2 linked regions of the Pueribacillus theae genome follow. The protein of the gene in region 1 binds, or shares a complex with, the protein of each later gene. Links are inferred from orthologs where the notes say so. Each region holds a gene or a part of one and is shown in the gene's direction. Other genes may lie near its edges. The genes, in order: uvrB and pcrA.

Region 1 (3,216 bases):
AAGCCAGTTATTGCCCTTGCGTATCCGTACGGAGACTTCAATGAAAAGGTTATAGAAGAAACGAAAAAATACTATTTGTTTGGATTGACGACAACGCCTGAACTATTTTCCGAAAAGGGCACGAAAGACGAACGCTATCTTTTACCAAGAATTTATATTAAATATTCAACAACTCTTGACGAATTTTCGAAGATCGTTGAAGGAGGTTAACGCGGTTACTTTAAAGGTAATCGCTTTTTCTGTGTTTATTTCTTTTTTCGATTAAAGTTTCATGCCGGGCTATGTTGCCTTATTAGGATACAAATTCCATTCGTTATTGAAATAATTGTTTATGGATTACGTGAGGAGAGGGTTAGCCGGAAATTGATCCCGAATACCAGTTCGTTTTATTTGCTTTGGATCAGTGCTTTCGTGGTATAATTGCCTTACATTAAATGTTTTTGATGGGGGTTTACCGTGAACAATACATTTGAACTTGTATCAAAATACAAACCCGAGGGAGATCAGCCGAAAGCGATTGAAAAGCTTGTCGAAGGGGTCAATCAAGGCAAACGCTATCAAACGCTTCTTGGTGCGACAGGAACGGGCAAGACGTTCACAATGTCAAATGTCATACAAGAAGTGAATAAACCAACTTTAATCATCGCACACAACAAAACGCTTGCGGGCCAGCTGTACAGTGAGTTTAAAGAGTTTTTTCCGAATAATGCGGTTGAATACTTTGTCAGCTATTACGACTACTATCAGCCTGAAGCGTATGTGCCGCAATCGGATACGTATATCGAGAAGGACGCAAGCATCAATGATGAAATTGATAAGCTTCGCCACTCTGCGACAAGTTCACTATTTGAACGAAATGATGTGATTATTGTCGCAAGTGTGTCGTGTATTTACGGTTTAGGTTCACCGGAAGAATACCGAGAGCTCGTTCTTTCGATTCGAACCGGCATGGAAAAGGACCGCAATCAACTTCTACGTGAACTTGTTGACATCCAATATGCCAGAAATGATATAAATTTTACGCGCGGGACGTTTCGAGTTCGTGGCGATATTGTTGAAGTGTTCCCGGCTTCCCGGGATGAGCGCTGCATTCGAATTGAATTTTTCGGCGATGAGATTGATCGAATCACTGAAGTTGATGCACTGACAGGTGAAATTCTTGGCCAGCGTGATCATGTCGCCATCTTTCCGGCATCCCACTTCGTTACCCGTGAAGAAAAAATGAGAATCGCTATTGAACGGATTGAGGCAGAGCTGGAGGAACGCCTTCAAGTGTTGAAGGCGGAGAATAAGCTGCTTGAAGCACAGCGTTTGGAACAGCGGACACGCTACGATATCGAAATGATGAAAGAGATGGGTTTTTGTTCGGGAATTGAAAACTATTCCCGCCATTTGACATTGAGGGAAGCAGGAGCAACACCGTATACGCTTCTCGATTATTTTCCGAAAGATTGGCTTGTTATGATCGATGAGTCCCATGTCACGCTTCCGCAAATACGCGGCATGTATAACGGTGACCAGGCAAGGAAGCAAGTGCTTGTTGATCACGGGTTCAGGTTGCCGTCAGCACTTGATAACAGGCCGCTTCGATTTGAAGAATTTGAAGAAAAGGCGCCACAGTTAATTTTTGTTTCCGCAACGCCTGGGCCATATGAGTTAGAACATACCCCGAAAGTTGTTGAACAAATTATCAGGCCGACGGGCTTATTGGATCCAACCATCGATGTACGCAAAAGTGAAGGACAAATCGATGATTTGCTTCATGAAGTGAATGTACGGGTCAAAAAGAATGAACGCATCCTTGTGACAACATTGACGAAGAAAATGGCAGAAGACTTGACCGATTATTTAACGGAGATGGATATCAAGGTCCGTTATTTGCACTCGGAGATTAAAACGCTTGAACGGATTGAGATTATCCGCGATTTGCGGCTCGGCGTATTTGATGTGCTTGTCGGGATTAATTTGTTACGGGAAGGCCTGGACATTCCTGAAGTGACGCTTGTTGCGATTCTTGATGCGGATAAAGAAGGGTTTCTCCGTTCAGAACAATCGCTTGTACAAACGATTGGGCGGGCGGCTAGGAATGTGAACGGCCATGTCATTATGTATGCTGATAAAATCACAAAGTCAATGAATTACGCGATTTCTGAAACGAAAAGGCGCCGGGAGATTCAAGAAGCGTTTAACAAAAAGCATGGCATTACACCGATGACCATTCAAAAAGAAGTCCGCGATATCATCCGTGCAACCGCGGCTGCGGAAGAATCTGAAACATACAGTGCTTCGAAAGCATTATCGAACATGTCGAAAAAAGAACGTGAGAAAACAATTCAAAACTTAGAAAAGGAAATGAAGCAGGCAGCAAGAGAGCTTAATTTTGAACGAGCCGCAGAATTGCGCGATCTTGTTCTTGAGTTGAAGGCAGAACGTTAATTAAACATGAGAGGTAGTTCAAAAAGTCCGGAGGTTCACAGGATGTGAATTGAGCTCTTTTTGTCCTCCTTTTTGCATAAAAATTTTATTTAAGTTTATGAACATGTTGGAACAGGAAGGATGGAAACGATGGCAGTAGACAAGATTGTCGTAAAAGGTGCCCGCGTCCACAATTTGAAAAATATTGATATCGACATACCGAGAGATAAGCTTATTGTCCTGACAGGTTTATCAGGATCGGGGAAGTCTTCCCTCGCATTTGACACGATTTATGCAGAAGGGCAGAGGCGCTATGTCGAGTCGCTCTCAGCCTATGCGAGGCAATTCCTTGGGCAAATGGATAAGCCTGATGTGGATGCGATTGAAGGGCTGTCTCCCGCGATTTCAATTGACCAAAAGACGACGAGCCGAAACCCGCGATCGACTGTCGGAACAGTGACAGAAATCTACGATTATTTACGGTTGCTGTATGCACGAATCGGCCGGCCAATTTGTCCGAAGCATGGGATTGAAATCAGTTCCCAAACGATTGAACAGATGGTTGATCGGATTATGGAGTATCCGGAGAGAACAAAGATGCAAATCCTCTCACCAATTGTTTCAGGACGGAAAGGCGAGCATGCCAAAATCCTTGAGAATATTAAAAAGCAAGGGTTTGTCCGGCTGCGTGTCGACGGGGAAATGCGTGAAATTACGGACGACATCAACCTTGAAAAAAATAAAAAGCATACGATTGAAGTTGTCATTGATCGAATTATCGTAAAAGATGGCGTTCAGGCA
Region 2 (3,268 bases), on another replicon or contig:
ATTAAAGAATATGGCGAATTGCTTAATTGGGACGAAATAATGATGGAAGGCTATTGTATTTTAAATGAACAATCAAAGGTTGCCAGATTGACAAATGCCAAAGCGAATTTGTCAGAGGAAGATGTGATTGCATACGCCAAAATGGCAGAGAAGATGTTTCGCCTTCCGATCTTTTATTTGGAGTACAGCGGGGCATATGGAAACCCTTCACTCGTCGAAAAGGTTGCAGCCGAGTTCGAAAACACAAGATTGTTCTACGGGGGCGGCATCGATTCACCAGCAAAAGCAGCAGAGATGGCCAACTATGCAAATACAATTGTTGTTGGAAACGTGATTTATGAAAATTTAAAACAAGCATTAAAGACGGTGACTGCTGTAAAATAAGAAGTGTTATAATAAAGGTAAGAACACACGTTTTGAAAAGGTGGTACAGCAATGCAACGGAGTGTTGAAAATTTACTTGAAGGATTAAATCCGGAACAATTGGAAGCCGTGAGGACGGTTGAAGGCCCGCTATTAATCATGGCAGGCGCAGGGAGCGGGAAGACACGTGTGCTGACACATCGAATCGCGTATTTAATCCAAGAAAAAAATGTTGCACCGTGGAGCATCCTTGCAATCACATTTACAAATAAAGCGGCGCGGGAAATGAAAGAACGTGTTTCTCATTTAATAGGAGCGGTTGCTGAAGATATTTGGATTTCAACGTTCCATTCCCTTTGCGTTAGAATGTTAAGGCGTGACATTGATCGAATCGGGATAAACCGAAGCTTCACGATTCTTGATGCGGCTGATCAACTAACTGCTATTAAGCAGGTTATGAAAGAATTAAATATTGATACGAAAAAATTTAACCCGCGTAGCATTCTTGGAACGATAAGCAGTGCAAAAAATGAATTAAGAACAGCAAAGGACTTTTCTGAATTGCATAGTGAGGCTTTCGATCCTTACAAATCTGTCGTTAGTGACGTATACACAGAATATGAGAAAAAACTGCTTAAAAACAGCGCGTTGGATTTCGATGATCTGATTATGACAGCGATTCATTTGTTTACGCAAGCGCCTGACGTCCTAGAGTTTTACCAACGCAAATTTCATTATCTTCACGTTGACGAATACCAAGACACGAATAGGGCACAATATCTTCTTGTTCAAATGCTTAGCGATCGCCACAAAAATCTATGCGTCGTTGGTGATTCGGATCAATCAATCTATCGTTGGCGCGGCGCCGATATCCAAAATATTTTATCGTTTGAAGAGGACTACCCTGATGCAAAAGTCATTTTGCTTGAACAAAACTATCGGTCAACGAAAACGATTTTAAATGCTGCAAATGAAGTGATCGCAAACAATTTAAACCGTAAAGTAAAAAAACTGTGGACAGACAATGAAGAAGGCAATAAAATTACGTATTATCGCGGAGATAGCGAGCGTGACGAGGCATATTTTGTCGCCAGCGAAATCGGAAAAATGTTGAAAGAAAAGGGAAGAAACTATCGTGACGTTGCTGTTCTTTATCGTACGAATGCACAGTCGCGTGTCATTGAGGAAATTTTTGTGAAAGCAAACATTCCATACACGATCGTGGGAGGCACGAAATTCTACGATCGGAAGGAAATCAAGGATTTACTCGCTTACTTGCGGCTTATTGCAAATCCGGACGATGACATTAGCCTTGAACGCATTATTAATGTTCCGAAACGCGGTGTTGGTGCTTCCTCTGTTGAAAAAGTGATGCAATATGCTGCTGACAATGATGTGACAATGGTGGTGGCACTACAAGAAATTGAACAGATCGGTTTGACAAAACGTGCCGAAAATGCGCTGGCAGAGCTAGGCAACCTCCTTTCGAATTTCACAAAAATGCAAGAGTATTTAACGGTGAGCGAGCTTGTTGAAGAAGTCCTCGATAAAACAGGCTACCGAGATATGCTTCAAAATGAAAAAACGATCGAGGCGGAAAGCCGACTTGAGAATATTAATGAGTTTTTATCTGTCGCGCTAGAATTCGAAAAAGCGAGTGAAGATAAAAGCTTGATTGCTTTTCTCACCGATTTGGCGCTTGTCGCGGATATTGATCGTTTAGATGGCGACGATGAGAAACCAGACGATGCAGTAACACTCATGACCCTTCATTCTGCGAAAGGGCTAGAATTTCCGGTTGTTTTTCTTGTTGGATTGGAAGAAGGGGTTTTCCCTCATTCACGGGCGCTGTTTGAGGAAGAAGAGATGGAAGAGGAGCGCCGTCTTGCCTATGTCGGCATGACGCGTGCCGAGGAACAGCTTTTTCTTACAAATTGCAGAATGCGGACATTATTCGGTAGAACAAATATGAATCCGGTGTCGCGGTTCATTCAAGAAATACCGGAAGAATTTTTTGATGCGCCATTAGAGGAAACGAACGTTGTTCGCAATCAGCCTCCAACACATGTTCAAGTTTTAAGGAAATCCGGCGGCGAACAGCTTGATTGGAAAGTCGGAGACAAAGCAAAGCACAAAAAGTGGGGAATCGGTACAGTTGTGAGCGTAAAGGGGGTGGATGAGTCTCTTGAACTCGACATTGCGTTTCCAAGCCCAACAGGTATTAAACGCTTGCTGGCGAAATTTGCCCCAATCGAAAAAGCTAATTAAAAAAGAGGCCAAAAAATGAAGAGAAGACTAAATACCGAACTTGCATATGAATGGGGCTTCTCATTTTTGCAAACCTCTAACGGTAGGGTGGTAGCGCGATGAATAGACAAGAAGCGGAAAAGCAAATTCAAACATTACGAGAAATGTTAAACCAATATAATTACGAATATTATGTGCTTGATCAACCGTCGGTCCCTGATGCGGAATATGACCGGTTAATGAGAGAATTAATCGAACTTGAACAACGTTATCCTGAATTATTAACACCGAATTCCCCCACACAAAGAGTTGGAGGCAAGGCGCTTGATGCGTTTCGCAAAGTGGAGCATTCTGTTCCGATGCTTAGCCTCGCAAACGCGTTCAACGAACAAGAATTGAGAGATTTTGACAGAAGAGTACGGGATCGAATCGGTACTGATTTTTCTTACGTTTGTGAATTGAAAATTGATGGGCTTGCCGTTTCTTTAAGCTACGAAAACGGTGAATTTGTCCGGGGCTCCACACGTGGGGATGGCGTAATTGGGGAGGACATTACAAGCAACTTAAAGACAATCCGCTCCATCCCACTGACATTAAAAAAACCAGTCAATCTTGAAGCCCGCGGCGAAGTGTTTATGCCAAAGCAATCCTTTCAAAC

Evidence for each region.
Region 2: the proteins of uvrB (region 1) and pcrA are in contact, whole or in part, in a crystal structure (PDB 7EGT), measured with the Thermus thermophilus proteins. The link is inferred for Pueribacillus theae from one-to-one orthologs. Residues at the interface, in WP_096411307.1 of Thermus thermophilus: Glu23, Leu25, Arg26, Asp27, Gly28, Glu29, Arg30, Phe31, Arg55, Glu326, Asp327, Phe328, Glu379, Ser382, Gln383, His398, Gly400, Arg401; in WP_096412145.1 of Thermus thermophilus: His654, Arg656, Phe657, Gln666, Asp668, Glu669, Lys680, Arg681, Leu682, Ser683, Lys685, Tyr686, Ala687.

What each region holds. Positions count from the first base shown.
Region 1 is NZ_QCZG01000007.1:60,391-63,606, reverse strand. The notes cover bases 63-2,946. They hold uvrB (excinuclease ABC subunit UvrB), read left to right. Parts: upstream 63-456; coding sequence 457-2,436; downstream 2,437-2,946. Other genes in these bases: uvrA (excinuclease ABC subunit UvrA), read left to right, coding at 2,566-2,946; DCC39_RS05140 (polysaccharide deacetylase family protein), read left to right, coding at 63-210. In the rest of the region: more of DCC39_RS05140, read left to right, coding at 1-62; more of uvrA, read left to right, coding at 2,947-3,216. UniProt on the Escherichia coli protein: The UvrABC repair system catalyzes the recognition and processing of DNA lesions. A damage recognition complex composed of 2 UvrA and 2 UvrB subunits scans DNA for abnormalities.
Region 2 is NZ_QCZG01000023.1:18,651-21,918, forward strand. What follows is about bases 98-3,033. They hold pcrA (DNA helicase PcrA), read left to right. Parts: upstream 98-435; coding sequence 436-2,631; downstream 2,632-3,033. Other genes in these bases: DCC39_RS11485 (heptaprenylglyceryl phosphate synthase), read left to right, coding at 98-384; ligA (NAD-dependent DNA ligase LigA), read left to right, coding at 2,730-3,033. Outside these bases: more of DCC39_RS11485, read left to right, coding at 1-97; more of ligA, read left to right, coding at 3,034-3,268. UniProt on the Escherichia coli protein: A helicase with DNA-dependent ATPase activity. Unwinds DNA duplexes with 3'-5' polarity. Translocates on single-stranded DNA with 3'-5' polarity. Initiates unwinding more efficiently from a nicked substrate than double-stranded DNA.